Regions from separate parts of the Agrobacterium sp. CG674 genome, predicted to be linked through region 1. Evidence: predicted binding sites of a transcription regulator. Region 1 holds the regulator's gene; each other region holds the start of a gene.
What was found. Region 1 encodes PhoB, which activates phosphate uptake and scavenging genes when phosphate is short. Its sites were predicted from a motif close to TGTCATNNANCTGTCAT; they were not measured.
Positions count from the first base shown of each region.

Region 2: the regulator PhoB is predicted to act here: its motif matches at 1,807-1,823, upstream of ACQZ51_RS06080 (PhoX family protein).
Region 3: the regulator PhoB is predicted to act here: its motif matches at 1,921-1,937, upstream of ugpB (sn-glycerol-3-phosphate ABC transporter substrate-binding protein UgpB).
Region 4: the regulator PhoB is predicted to act here: its motif matches at 1,540-1,556, upstream of ACQZ51_RS09425 (esterase-like activity of phytase family protein).

Region 1 covers NZ_JBNWDZ010000001.1:364,364-367,697, reverse strand. The annotation lists gene ACQZ51_RS01815 (hypothetical protein) at 1-114, opposite strand, end outside; gene ACQZ51_RS01810 (cold-shock protein) at 340-549, opposite strand; gene phoB (phosphate regulon transcriptional regulator PhoB) at 910-1,593, opposite strand; gene phoU (phosphate signaling complex protein PhoU) at 1,625-2,341, opposite strand; gene pstB (phosphate ABC transporter ATP-binding protein PstB) at 2,434-3,249, opposite strand; gene pstA (phosphate ABC transporter permease PstA) at 3,264-3,334, opposite strand, start outside.
Region 2 covers NZ_JBNWDZ010000002.1:185,280-188,613, reverse strand. The annotation lists gene ACQZ51_RS06095 (N-formylglutamate amidohydrolase) at 1-184, shown strand, start outside; gene hisN (histidinol-phosphatase) at 503-1,279, shown strand; gene ACQZ51_RS06085 (hypothetical protein) at 1,492-1,680, shown strand; gene ACQZ51_RS06080 (PhoX family protein) at 1,886-3,334, shown strand, end outside.
Region 3 covers NZ_JBNWDZ010000008.1:35,409-38,742, reverse strand. The annotation lists gene ugpA (sn-glycerol-3-phosphate ABC transporter permease UgpA) at 1-379, opposite strand, end outside; gene ugpB (sn-glycerol-3-phosphate ABC transporter substrate-binding protein UgpB) at 524-1,828, opposite strand; gene ACQZ51_RS19260 (GntR family transcriptional regulator) at 2,062-2,781, shown strand; gene ACQZ51_RS19255 (dihydrodipicolinate synthase family protein) at 2,929-3,334, shown strand, end outside.
Region 4 covers NZ_JBNWDZ010000003.1:40,597-43,930, forward strand. The annotation lists gene lon (endopeptidase La) at 1-908, shown strand, start outside; gene hupB (DNA-binding protein HupB) at 1,092-1,385, shown strand; gene ACQZ51_RS09425 (esterase-like activity of phytase family protein) at 1,610-3,334, shown strand, end outside.

The DNA of each region.
Region 1 (3,334 bases):
GCTCGCAATCGAGTTCAACTCATCGACCGCTTTGCCGCGGGCAAAAAACTGCGATTGCGTCGCTCCGAAAGCAATTTCGGCCTGCTTGCGGGATTTGCTGTGAGCGTCTGACATGGAATTTTCTCCTATCGCATCGCACTGAAAACCGGAATCGATTTATGGATAGAGCGATACGCATTCACGGCTCGAAGCGTATTCTTGCATATAAGAATGCAATACGTCCAAGCATGTGGCCGACTTGCGGCATAAAAAAAGGCCAGGCAACATGCCTGACCTCGGTGGTCTCAAACTTTCGACAATGCCAGTACATCCGTGGTCAAAGGAAAGTCGATACCCGTATTAAGCAGCCTGGAGATTGCAGGCAGACATCTTGCCGGACTTGTTGTCCCGCTCGAGATCGTAGGAAAGCTTCTGGCCTTCTACGATTTCGCGCATGCCTGCACGCTCAACAGCGGAAATGTGCACGAATGCATCGGCGCCGCCGTTGTCTGGCTGAATGAAGCCGAAGCCCTTGGTGGAGTTAAACCATTTTACTGTGCCTGTGGTCATAATGAACCCTTTCAAAGCATAAGTTATAAGTCACAGAACGTGAGTCCTGTGTGCGGTGTAGCGATTTTTTTGAAAGGAAGGGTTAGTTCAAAGCGCGGTGCTAATCGCGCGGTAACCAAAGCTCAGCAAGCAAAATATCGATGACCAATACATAGAGCCTTCCGGCCTATGAGTCAAACTTTAAATTACAGAAACTTAAAATCAACACTCAGAAGCTGTGCAGGTCACGCCGGTCGTTGGCACGATCTGCCCCAGCTAACGCATTGATATCCATTGCACCAAACGCAAAACACCGCCCCTTGTGGGAGCGGTGCATGAGATTTTGACGCCATACAGAAGCGTTCTAGCCCCGAGGCCTGGTCAGGCTTCCATGGAATATCCGGCACCACGCACGGTGCGGATCACATCCTGCATGCTAGAGAAGTTGAGTGCCTTGCGCAGGCGCCCGACATGAACGTCCACCGTGCGCTCATCCACGTAGATATCGTGACCCCAGACACCATCGAGAAGCTGGGAGCGCGAAAAGACGCGGCCGGGTGACACCATGAGGAACTCGAGAAGACGAAACTCGGTTGGTCCAAGCCGTACTTCGCGGGCCTTGCGGTGAACGCGATGCGTTTCGCGGTCCAGCTCGATATCACCGCATTTCAGCACGGAGGACAGAACCTCTGGCCGGGCGCGGCGCAACATGGCCTTGACCCGCGCCATCAGCTCTGGCGTTGAAAACGGCTTGACGACGTAGTCATCCGCACCCGTGGCCAGACCACGCACGCGTTCGCTTTCTTCGCCACGCGCCGTCAACATGATGATCGGCAGCCGCTCGGTTTCCGGGCGCATTCTCAAACGACGGCAAAGCTCGATGCCAGAAACGCCTGGAAGCATCCAGTCGAGGATCAACAGATCCGGCGTGCGTTCCTGCAAGCGGATTTCCGCTTCGTCACCACGCGGAATGGTATCCACGTCGTAACCTTCGGATTCCAGATTGTAACGAAGAAGAACGCTCAAGGCTTCTTCATCTTCGACAACTGCGATTTTGGGCACCATGGCTAGAGACTCCGCCAGTCGTATAGAGAATTCACTCGGTCACTGCACCAAGCATGTTGGAACTATCGTCCTTCGGGCGGTCGCCCTCGGGCTGGTTGCCAGTGGCCATGTAGTAGATGGTTTCCGCGATGTTGGTCGCATGGTCGCCAATGCGCTCAATGTTCTTGGCGCAGAACAGGAGATGCGTGCAGGTGGTGATGTTGCGCGGATCTTCCATCATGTAGGTCAGCAATTCGCGGAACAGCGATGTGTACATCGCGTCGATTTCCTCGTCGCGTTCGCGGATGGCCTGCGCCTTTTCAACCGAACGGGTGGAATAGACATCAAGAACTTCCTTGAGCTGAACCAGAGCAAGCTCGGAGAGATGCTCGATACCACGGGCCAGCTTGCGTGGAACGCCTGTGCCGGCAACAGCGAGAACGCGCTTGGCTGTGTTCTTGCCAAGGTCGCCAACGCGCTCCAGATCAGCGGCGATGCGCAGCGTTCCGATGACTTCGCGCAGGTCGGCAGCCATGGGCTGGCGCTTGGCTATCGTCACGATCGCCTTGTCGCCAATTTCGCGCTCGGCGTGATCGAGAATGGTGTCATCAGAAATCACCTTCTGCGCCAGGGCCGAGTCCGAATTGACCAGCGCACGCACGGCGTCGGCGCACATCTGTTCGGCAAGGCCACCCATTTCGGCGATCCGGCGGGTCAGGAACTTCAACTCGTCATCATAGGCGGACATGATATGGTTTGGTGTCGGCATGTTCGAATTCTCCAGTTAGATGACGCCACCCGCCAAGCTCGCAAAGGCTCAGGCGGGGTGGCGTGGATGCTATGACACGACAGAGGGCAGGATCAGCCGAAGCGACCCATGATGTAGTCCTGTGTGCGCTGGTCATCCGGGTTGGTGAACATCTTGTCGGTATCATTTTCCTCAACCAGATGGCCGAGGTGGAACATGGCCGTGCGCTGAGACACGCGCGCCGCCTGCTGCATGGAGTGCGTGACGATGACGATCGTGAAATTGCTGCGCAACTCGTGGATCAGCTCCTCGACCTTTGCCGTTGCGATGGGGTCGAGCGCCGAGCAGGGCTCGTCCATCAGAATGACTTCAGGCGAAACGGCGATGGCGCGGGCAATGCAAAGGCGTTGTTGCTGACCGCCGGACAGGCCGGTACCGGATTCGTGCAGGCGATCCTTGGCTTCGTTCCACAGGCCGGCCTTCTGAAGGCTGGCCTCTACGATCTGGTCCATATCGGCCTTGCTGCGGGCAAGACCGTGAATGCGTGGACCATAGGCAATGTTTTCATAGATTGTCTTCGGGAACGGGTTCGGCTTCTGGAACACCATGCCGACACGCGCGCGCAACTCCACCACGTCGATCGCTGGATCGTAGACATCGTCCTCATCGAGCGTGATCTTGCCGGTGACGCGGCAACCGTCGATGGTGTCGTTCATGCGGTTCAGGGTCCGCAAGAAAGTGGACTTGCCGCAACCGGATGGGCCGATCAAAGCTGTCACCGTGTTTTCGCGAACGTTGAGGTTCACATCGTACAAGGCGCGCTTCTCGCTGTAATAGACAGAAACGTCCTTGCCGATCATCTTGTACGAAACTTCATTCATTTTCTTGTCCAGCGCCTTTTCAACTGCTGTATCCGACAACATGTTCATAACCTTCAACTCCTCTACCAGCGCCGTTCAAAGCGCCGACGCAACAGGATTGCGCCAACATTCATGACGATGAGGAACATCAGCA
Region 2 (3,334 bases), on a different contig from region 1:
ACGCCCCGTTCGCTCACTGCATGCCTTGCAGATCGAGGTTAGCCGGTCGCTTTATGTGGACGAGAAGACGCTCGTGAAAACACCGGACTTTTTCGCGGTGCAGGCGGCGCTCGACAGCTTCATGCGCCAGATGGCGATGTTCGTGTCCGAATACGCCATCGACATGGCATTCGCCGCCGAATAGGCCGCAGCCCGACCCTCCAACGATGACAACCGCCGTGACACGGCCAAAAAAAACCGCGCCTCGGCGCGGTCAAGTCTAGGGAGGAAACACCCAAGGAGGGTATTTACAGTCAAAGACTGTGAGGAGACATTAGCAAGAAATGCACAATTGTCAAGCATATTTTAATTTGCTCATATTTTGTGCTTATTTATGCGGCTTTGCCATTATTTTAGGCCTCAACGCACAAGGCGCGTGCACAGCGTGGTTTCAACCTCTGTGGACGAAGCGGGCCTGCCGGGTTATGCAATGGGCCAATTGCTTTCATTACCGAGGAAAATGATGCTGCCAGATCGCGAATTCTTCTTTCGTCTTGCCGATGCCGCCAAGGCAGAGACCCTGCCCCGGTTTCGCACCGGCATCGCCGTCGCCAACAAGCAGGATGGCGGCTATGACCCGGTGACAGAGGGCGATCAGGCAGCCGAAACAGCGATCCGCAGCCTAATCACAGAGCGCTTTCCGGACCACGGCATTCTGGGCGAAGAGCATGGCAGCGTCGGCACGGACCGGGAGCATGTCTGGGTCATCGACCCGATCGATGGCACCCGCGCCTTCATTTCCGGCCTGCCCGTCTGGGGAACATTGATCGGCTTTCAGTCTTCCGGTCGCGCCGTCATGGGCGTCATGGATCAACCCTTCACCGGCGAGCGGTATTTTGCCGATGGCGAGAACGCATGGTACTTCGGCCCCGGCGGCGACAGGCAGATCAAGACACGCGCCTGCGAGACCCTTTCGGACGCCATCCTCTTCACCACATCGCCGCATATTTTCACACCGGATGAAGCGAAGCGTTATGGCGCGGTTGAAGAACAAGTCCGCCTGTTCCGCTATGGCGTGGATTGCTATGCCTACGCCCTGCTCGCCGGTGGTCATGTCGATCTCGTCATTGAATCGGGCCTGAAACCCTACGATGTCGGCGCGCTCATTCCCATCATCGAACAGGCAGGCGGCATCATCACCAATTGGGATGGCGGAAGGCCGGAAGGCGCAGGCCGCATCATCGCCGCCGGAAACAGGGCTGTGCATGAACAGGCACTGGCACTGCTGGCCGGAGCCTGAGTCCCAGACAACACCCTTCATCCGCAATTGATGCGATGCGCGCAAGAGTTGCCTTTTGCGCATCGTTTCCAATCATCTGCATGTTGCTATCGCAAATCAGCACTACAGTATAGAAGGGAATTGACAGAGCCGTTAACCTTTGATTAACCATACTGCGGCACTCTAGCGTTGTACTCTTTCATCATAATGTACTTAACAAAGCGAGGATCGCTATGGCATATGACTGGAGTGGGAATACCGTTAAAGAAAAACGCGAAAACTGGCTGGTCGTCGCTGTCGTCACCGTCCTTGCGCTTTTACTCATCACCGCCATGGCACCACTGGGCACCACAAATGTGGCCGCACCGAAACTGGTCGATTCCACAGCCAAAGCCGTCAAATCGACGCCGCTGAAACTCTAGCTCGTTTCTATCACTGCACATATCGGCAGTTTGCCACCTGCGGCATGGCGCTCTCGGTAATGATGCGAAGCCTTGATAGCCGTTCAAAGACAGGCCCGGCCAGATATCCACTGCAATAGCCTGCAATGTCGCAAACCTGTAATGTTGTAACTCTAGGTTAGAATGGCTCCAGACTAGGGGCGCGTTTTAACAAAGAGGCTAACCGATGAACGAGCACTGTCCCCAGAAGATATTCCCGACTACCCAGCTAGAAGACGCAGATGGTGACGGCCACAACGCAAGTGCCAACCCCACAATGGGCGAAATCATCAGCCAGCGCTTCTCACGTCGCAATTTTCTGCAGGGCTCGCTTGCCGTATCGGCAATTGCCGCGACCATCAGCCCTGTTGCCCTGATGACCGCCGATGAAGCCCGCGCCCAGAGCAAGGGCGGCTCCGCCTTCAATTTCACCGAGGTGGAAGCTGGCGTCGATGCCACCCACCACGTGGCAGAAGGCTATGACGCCGATATCCTGCTGCGCTGGGGCGATGCGGTGCTGCCAGGCGCGCCCGAATTCGATCCGACCAAACAGACCGCTGAGGCCCAGAGCAAGCAGTTTGGCTACAATAACGACTATGTCGGCTTCATTCCGCTCGACGGGTCGAGCGAGCACGGCCTGCTCGTCGTCAATCACGAATACACCAACCCTCATTTGATGTTCCCGGGCCTCGTCAAGGTCGTGGATGGCAAGATCAAGCAGGGCGCGCTCAGCAAGGAGCAGGTGGATGTCGAAATGGCAGCCCATGGCGGCACCATTGTTGAAATCCGCAAGGTCGATGGCAAGTGGAAGGTCGTGACTGACGGTAAGTACAACCGCCGCATCACCACCAACACGCCTATGGAAATCACCGGCCCCGCAGCAGGTCATGATCGCCTGAAAACATCGGCAGACGCCACAGGCACCCGCGCCATTGGCACCCTGAACAACTGTGCCGGCGGCGTAACGCCCTGGGGCACATACATCATGGCGGAAGAAAACTTCCACGGCTACTTCTCCGGCAAACTGCCTGAAGGCCACAAGGAAGCCGCCAACTACAAGCGTTATGGCGTGCCGGAAGGCGGCTATGAGTGGGGCAATTTCTACGACCGCTTCGATCTTTCGAAAGAGCCGAACGAGCCGAACCGCTTCGGCTGGATTGTCGAAGTCGATGCCATGGACCCAACGTCTACGCCGAAAAAGCGCACCTCACTCGGTCGCACAAAGCATGAGGGTGCCGAATCGATCGTTGCCAAGAACGGCAAGGTCGTCTTCTATCTCGGTGATGACGAACGCTTCGACTATGTCTACAAGTTCGTGACCGAAGGTACGTTCAACCCGAACGACCGTGCGGCCAACATGAACCTGCTGGACAAGGGAACGCTTCACGTTGCCAAGTTCAACGAAGACGGCACCATGCAGTGGCTGCCTTTGATCCATGGTCAGGGCCCCCTCACCGCTGAAAACGGCTTCGCCAGCCAGGCCGATGTTCTGATCGAATGCCGCCGTGCAGGCGACGTGCTGGGCGCCACCAAGATGGACCGCCCCGAAGACGTTCAGCCGAACGGCGTCAACGGCAAGGTCTACGTCATGCTGACCAACAACACCAAGCGCAAGGCAGATCAGGTCAATGCGGCC
Region 3 (3,334 bases), on a different contig from region 1:
TGAACAGCCAGAGCATGCCGGCCACGGCAGGTGCGACCGCATAGGGAATGATCATCATGGTGCGGTAAAAGCCCTTGCCGCGCACCACGAGATCTGCAGCGGTGGCCAGCAAAAGGGCCGCGCCCATGGAGACGAGTGCCGTGGCAATGCTGAAGACGACCGTCACCTGCAAGGCATGCAGGTAGTTCGGATCTGATAGAATGGCAGAGAAATTGTCAAAGCCGACAAAGCGGCTCTGCAGACCGAATGGGTCCTCACTCATGGCAGACTGATACAGTGCCTGACTGGCGGGCCAGAAGAAAAACACCACGGTCAGGATGATCTGCGGGGCGACCAGAAAATAGGGAAGGATTTTGTTGGGAAAGACGACGCTTTGCAAAGGCGGGCTCCTTTAGAGCATCCGACAGGTCATGTCGGATGTCTCACAATAGTCGGATGCTTGTGTAGTCAGGCGGTGCCGCGCAGTGCACACCGCAATGGTATCATGGCTGCCAGCACCTTTAAGCACCAGCAGCCAGGTTTGTTATCGGCCAACGGCCTGCTGAATGGCCGCATTGCCGCGCTCGACAGCCTTATCAAGTGCTGCCTTGGCATCCTGCTTGCCCGCAAGCATCGTCTCGAACTCTTCGTTCATGATGTCGCGGACCTGCGGAAGATTGACGAGGCGCACACCCTTGGAGTTTGCTGTTGGCGGCTTGCCCATCATCTGGAGAAGCGGCGTTTCGCGAGCCGGGTTCTTGCCGTAAAAGCCCGATGCCTTGGTGTCCTCATAGGCGGCCAGTGTCACCGGCATGTAGCCTGAAACCTGGTGCAGGCGAGACTGAATCTTGGTCTGCGACAGGAACTGGAAGAACGCCGCCGTGCCCTTATACTCATCGTCGGATTTGCCGCCGAAGACCCAGAGGCTCGCGCCGCCCGGAATCGTGTTCTGCGGGCGTCCTTCGCCTTCGTAATAAGGCAGCTGGCCGATGCCGTAATTCATGCCGCTCTTGACGATATCGCCAAGGCCGCCGGATGATTCCGTCAGAATGCCGCATTCGCTCGATGTGAACAGCTGCTTTGCCTCAGATGTTCTGCCGCCGTAACGGAATGTGCCATCCTTGGCCAGATCGGCAATGGCCTGAAAATGCTTGACGAATGGCTCGGAATTGAAGGCCAGCTTGACGTCTGTTCCGGCAAGGCCGTTTTCATTGCTGCCATAGGACAGGTTGTTCCAGGCGGCAAAGTTTTCGGTCTGGATCCAGGTCAGCCATGTTGAGGTAAAGCCGCAGGGTGCAGCACCGCTGGACTTGATTTTCTTTGCGGCTTCAAACACGGCAGGCCATGTCTTTGGCGGGTTCTCAGCGTCGAGCCCGGCCTTCGTGAAGATGTCCTTGTTGTAGTACATGATCGGCGAAGAGGAGTTGTAGGGGAAGGACAGCATGGTGCCGTCAGGCTTGGAATAATAGGAAACGATGCCCGGCAGATAGTCGGCCTTGTTGAAGGTCAGGCCAGCTTTTTCCAGAACGTCCGCCACAGGAACGATGGCACCCTGCGCACCCATCATCACGCCGCTGCCTGCATCAAACACCTGAATGATGGCTGGAGGCTGCTTGGCGCGGAAGGCGGCAATGCCCGCATTCAGCGTTTCCGGGTAGGTTCCCTTGAAAACCGGCAGGACCTTGTAATCCTTTTGGCTCTCGTTGAATTCCTTTGAAAGCTGCTCGACAACCTCATTGTTGGCGCCAGTCATGGCATGCCACCATTGAATTTCCGTGGCGGCCATGGCGCTGGACGCCATCAGCAGTGCAGATGTGGCAACGGTGACCGAAGTGAAGACGGCTTTCATGGAATTTCCTCCCTACCATGAACTGATTTTGGGCGATCATGAATCGCCACGTTCTTCATGATCACTTTCAAACATTAGTCGCAACTGATTTCTGTCATAAAACTGTCACAATAGCGGGCGCGGCAGTGGAAACTGCCAAAAATGGACGGGCAGCCCCTCTTTTTTAGGCGTTTTGTTATCCCGGCTAATATCGTAAGTGAACATCATCGACAGGGTTGCGGGGTGCAGGGCAGATGGCTGCGAAAGAAAAACTTGATGACAGGGAAAAGCAGACCCACCGCCGGGGCTTTGGTGTTTCCACCGTCTATGAAACGCTGCGCAACGAAATCATCGAACTGAAGCTTGCCCCCGGAAGCCCCATTGACGAGGTGCAGCTTTCCGAACGTTTCGAGCTTTCCAGAACGCCCATCCGTGAGGCTCTGGTGAAGCTGTCCTCCGAGGGCCTGATCACGACGCTGACCAACCGCGCCACCATCGTCTCGCAGATCGACTTTCTCGGCCTGCCGGAATTTTTCGATGCCTTGACGTTGATGTACAGGGTCACCACACGGCTTGCGGCGGGCCGGCACGAAGAGGCGGATATTCCGCTCATCCTGTCGTCTCAGGCGGCTTTCGAAAGTGCCGTCAACGAGCGCGATGTGCTTGGCATGATTTCCACCAATCGAGACTTCCACGTGGCCATCGCACTTGCTGGGCGCAACCGCCATTACACGGAATTGTTCACCCGCCTGCTGGATGAGGGCAGACGTATTCTGCGGCTCTATTATTCATCCTTCAATGATGTCCTGCCGCGCCACTATGTGACGGAGCATGAGGATATGATCGCCGCCATCATCGAGCGTGATATCGAGAAAGCAGACCGCATCGCCGTTGCCCATGCTGACCAGATCGTCCAGCAGATCCGCTCCTATATCGCTGCCGATACGCGCCAGACCACCAACATGCCGCTTTAAATCCTGCGTTCTGTGGTCATGACGAAGTGCTCTGATCGTGCTCACGCCATTTGTATTTTATTTGTCGACAGAGCTGATGTCCTGTGATAATTCATCTACCCATGATGGATAGGGCGCTCGCGCCTGAGTTTAAACGAGGCTGAACACATGGCAGATACGATCTTCTCCGGCTGCATCCCCGCTCTCATGACGCCGTGCAACCCGGATCGCACACCGGACTTCGACGGTCTGGTAAAGACAGGCAAGGAGCTGATCGCGGCGGGCATGTCTGCGGTTGTCTATTGCGGATCGATGGGCGACTGGCCGCTTCTGACCGATGAGCAGCGCCAGGAAGGCGTGCGCCGCCTTGCCGAAGCGGGCATTCCCGTGATTGTCGGTACCGGCGCCATCAACACCCAATCGGCGGTCAGCCATGCAGCCCATGCCGCAAAGGTTGGCGCGAAGGGCCTGATGGTCATTCCACGCGTTCTGTCGCGCGGTTCGTCCTCATCCGCGCAGAAGGCGCATTTCTCTGCCATTCTGGAAGCAGCAAACGGCTTGCCGGCTGTTATTT
Region 4 (3,334 bases), on a different contig from region 1:
CCAAGCGTCACCTTCTGCCGAAGGCAATCAAGGAACATGCTTTGCGCCCGGAAGAGTTTTCCGTCAGCGACGATGCTCTGATGGCCATCAGCCAGCAATATACCCGTGAGGCTGGCGTTCGCAGCTTCGAGCGCGAGTTGATGAAGCTTGCGCGCAAGGCTGTCACGGAAATCATCAAGGGCAAGTCGACGTCTGTGGCCGTAACGGCTGCAAACATCAACGATTACCTGGGCGTTCCGCGCTACCGCCATGGTGAAGCCGAAGGCGAAGATCAGGTCGGTGTTGTCACCGGTCTGGCCTGGACCGAAGTGGGCGGCGAGTTGCTGACCATCGAAGGCGTGATGATGCCCGGCAAGGGCCGCATGACCGTGACGGGCAACCTGAAGGAAGTGATGAAGGAATCCATCTCGGCAGCGGCGTCTTACGTCCGCTCGCGTGCAGTTGATTTCGGCATTGAGCCGCCACGGTTCGACAAGTCCGATATCCACGTGCACGTACCGGAAGGTGCGACGCCTAAGGATGGACCATCGGCTGGTGTTGCTATGGCAACCGCCATCGTGTCCATCATGACGGGCATTGCGGTCGACAAGAATGTAGCAATGACGGGTGAAATCACCCTTCGTGGTCGCGTTCTGCCGATTGGCGGATTGAAGGAAAAGCTGCTGGCGGCTCTGCGTGGCGGTATCAAGAAGGTCTTGATCCCGGAAGAAAACGCAAAGGATCTGGCGGATATTCCTGACAACGTCAAAAACGGAATGGAGATCATTCCGGTGTCACGCATGGGTGAAGTCATCAAGCACGCGCTTGTGCGTATGCCCGAGCCGATCGAATGGGATGGCAGCATCGAGACGCCCGTCATAGCAACTGTCGACGGCGTGGATGACGCCGGTCAGACAATCGCACATTGAAACGTGCGTGGCAGGCATGATGCTTAATAAGCACAAAAACACAAAAAGGCTGGCAGTTATGCCAGCCTTTTTTGTGAAAAGGTCCTGAGACCCCTTGTTTTTCAGGCCGTTCCAGCGCTTTTGGGTGGCGGTACGCAAATAGATAAGTATTCTGCGCCAATCCAATTTGAGTCGTTTCAAACCATTGAAAGGGGTGGAAACATGAACAAGAATGAGCTCGTTTCTGCAGTTGCCGAAAAGGCTGGTCTTACGAAGGCTGATGCCGCTTCTGCGGTAGACGCAGTTTTCGAAACCGTCCAGGGCGAACTAAAGGCCGGTGGCGACATTCGTCTCGCAGGTTTCGGCAGCTTCACTGTAAGCCGTCGCGAAGCCTCCAAGGGCCGTAACCCATCCACGGGTGCAGAAGTCGATATTCCGGCTCGCAACGTTCCTAAGTTCTCTGCAGGCAAGGGCCTGAAGGACGCTGTCAATTCTTGAGTTTCCAGGGGCTGCGGCGCCAGCGGCGCGCTGACAGCTCTCCGGCTTACGAGGAATGAATTTGGCCCATTGTGCGTTCAGCGCGAAGGTGTCATCGAAATGCAAAAAGCCCGGCTTTCCACGCCGGGCTTTTTGTTTATGAGTGAATTTTAATTGTCATGCGCCTGTCATCTCCATAGCCCAAGAACCCATCATGCATTTTTCAATGCCATGAAGGGGACACCATGACATTTCGTTTTTCCAGTGCCGCACTTACCGCAGCTCTGTGCGCATCCGTCGCATTTCCGGCTGCCGCCGAACAGGTTTTCAACCGCATCGCGTCATTTCCGGTAGCGCAGAATCTGCCCTCTGACAAAGACGCGAAAACGGTCACATCAGCTGAAATCATCACGGCGAGCCAGGACGGCAAGACGCTGATCTATTCGGACAGCCCGCTTGGTGGCATCGGTTTTATCGACATTACCGATGCGAAGGCCCCAAAGGCACTCGGCGCGCTGATGATGGATGGTGAGCCGACATCGGTCGTGGCCTCCGGTACGAGGGTCTTTGCAGGCGTCAACACGTCTGAAAGTTTCGTCAAGCCATCCGGCAAGCTCGTCACTGTCGATATTGCTGGTAAGAAAATCGAAGCCAGCTGCGACCTCGGAGGCCAGCCTGACTCCGTTGCGATTTCCCCCGACAAAAGCTTCCTAGCCATCGCCATCGAAAATGAGCGCGATGAGAAGGTCAATGATGGCGCGCTGCCGCAATTGCCAGCCGGCTTCCTCGTAACCATCGGTTTGAAGGACGGCGCTGCCGATTGCTCGACACTTAAGAAGATCGAGATGACCGGCATTGCCGAGATCGCGCCTGATGATCCGGAGCCAGAATTCGTCGCCATCAATGCCAATGGCGAGATCGTTGTTACGCTTCAGGAAAACAACCATATCGCCATCATCGATGGCAAGAGCGGCAAGATCACGAGCCACTTTTCCGCTGGCACCGTCGATCTTGAAGGCATTGACACGAAGTCAGACGGTCAGCTCAAGTTCACTGACAGCCAGAAAGCCCGCAAGCGCGAGCCGGATGCCGTTAAGTGGCTGGACAATGACCGCCTCTTCATCGCCAATGAAGGTGACTGGGAAGGCGGTTCGCGCGGCTTCACCATCTTCGACAAGACCGGCAAGCTGCTCTACGAAGCTGGCTCCAGCTTGGAACAGGCAGTTGCAGCCATCGGTCATTATCCCGAAAAACGGTCCAAGGCGAAGGGCATCGAACCGGAAGGTTTGGAATCTGCCACCTTTGGCAACGAGAAATATTTCTTCGTTCTGGCCGAACGCGCATCTGTTGTCGGCGTCTATAAGGACACCGGCGCCGAGCCACAGCTCACGCAGCTTCTTCCATCCGGCATTTCACCAGAAGGCGCTGTCGCTATTCCATCGCGCAACTTGCTGGTGACAGCCAATGAGGCGGATCTGGGAGAAGATGGCGGCGCACGTTCGCATGTCATGATCTTTGAACGCGCTGAAGGGCAGGCGGCCTATCCGCAGCTCACCTCGGCAACGGTCGATGGTGCGCCAATCGGTTGGGGTGCTCTTTCCGGTCTCGTGGGTGATGCAGAGAAGGATGGCATTCTCTACGCCATCTCCGACTCGGTCTATGGCAACCAGCCATCAATCTACACCATCGACGCAACGAAGAAGCCTGCGCTCATCACCAGCGTTTTGCGCGTAAAGCGTGACGGCCAACCGGCGCAGAAGCTCGACATGGAAGGCATTACCCTCGATGGCAAGGGCGGCTTCTGGGTCGCATCCGAAGGCAACAGCGAAAAGCTCGTTCCGCACGCGCTTTACAACGTCAACGCCAAGGGCGAGATCAAATCCGAAATCGCACTACCAACAGATCTTCTGCAGGGAGAAACCCGCTTTGGTTTCGAAGGCGTGACCTTGGTCGGCAAGGGTGACGACGCG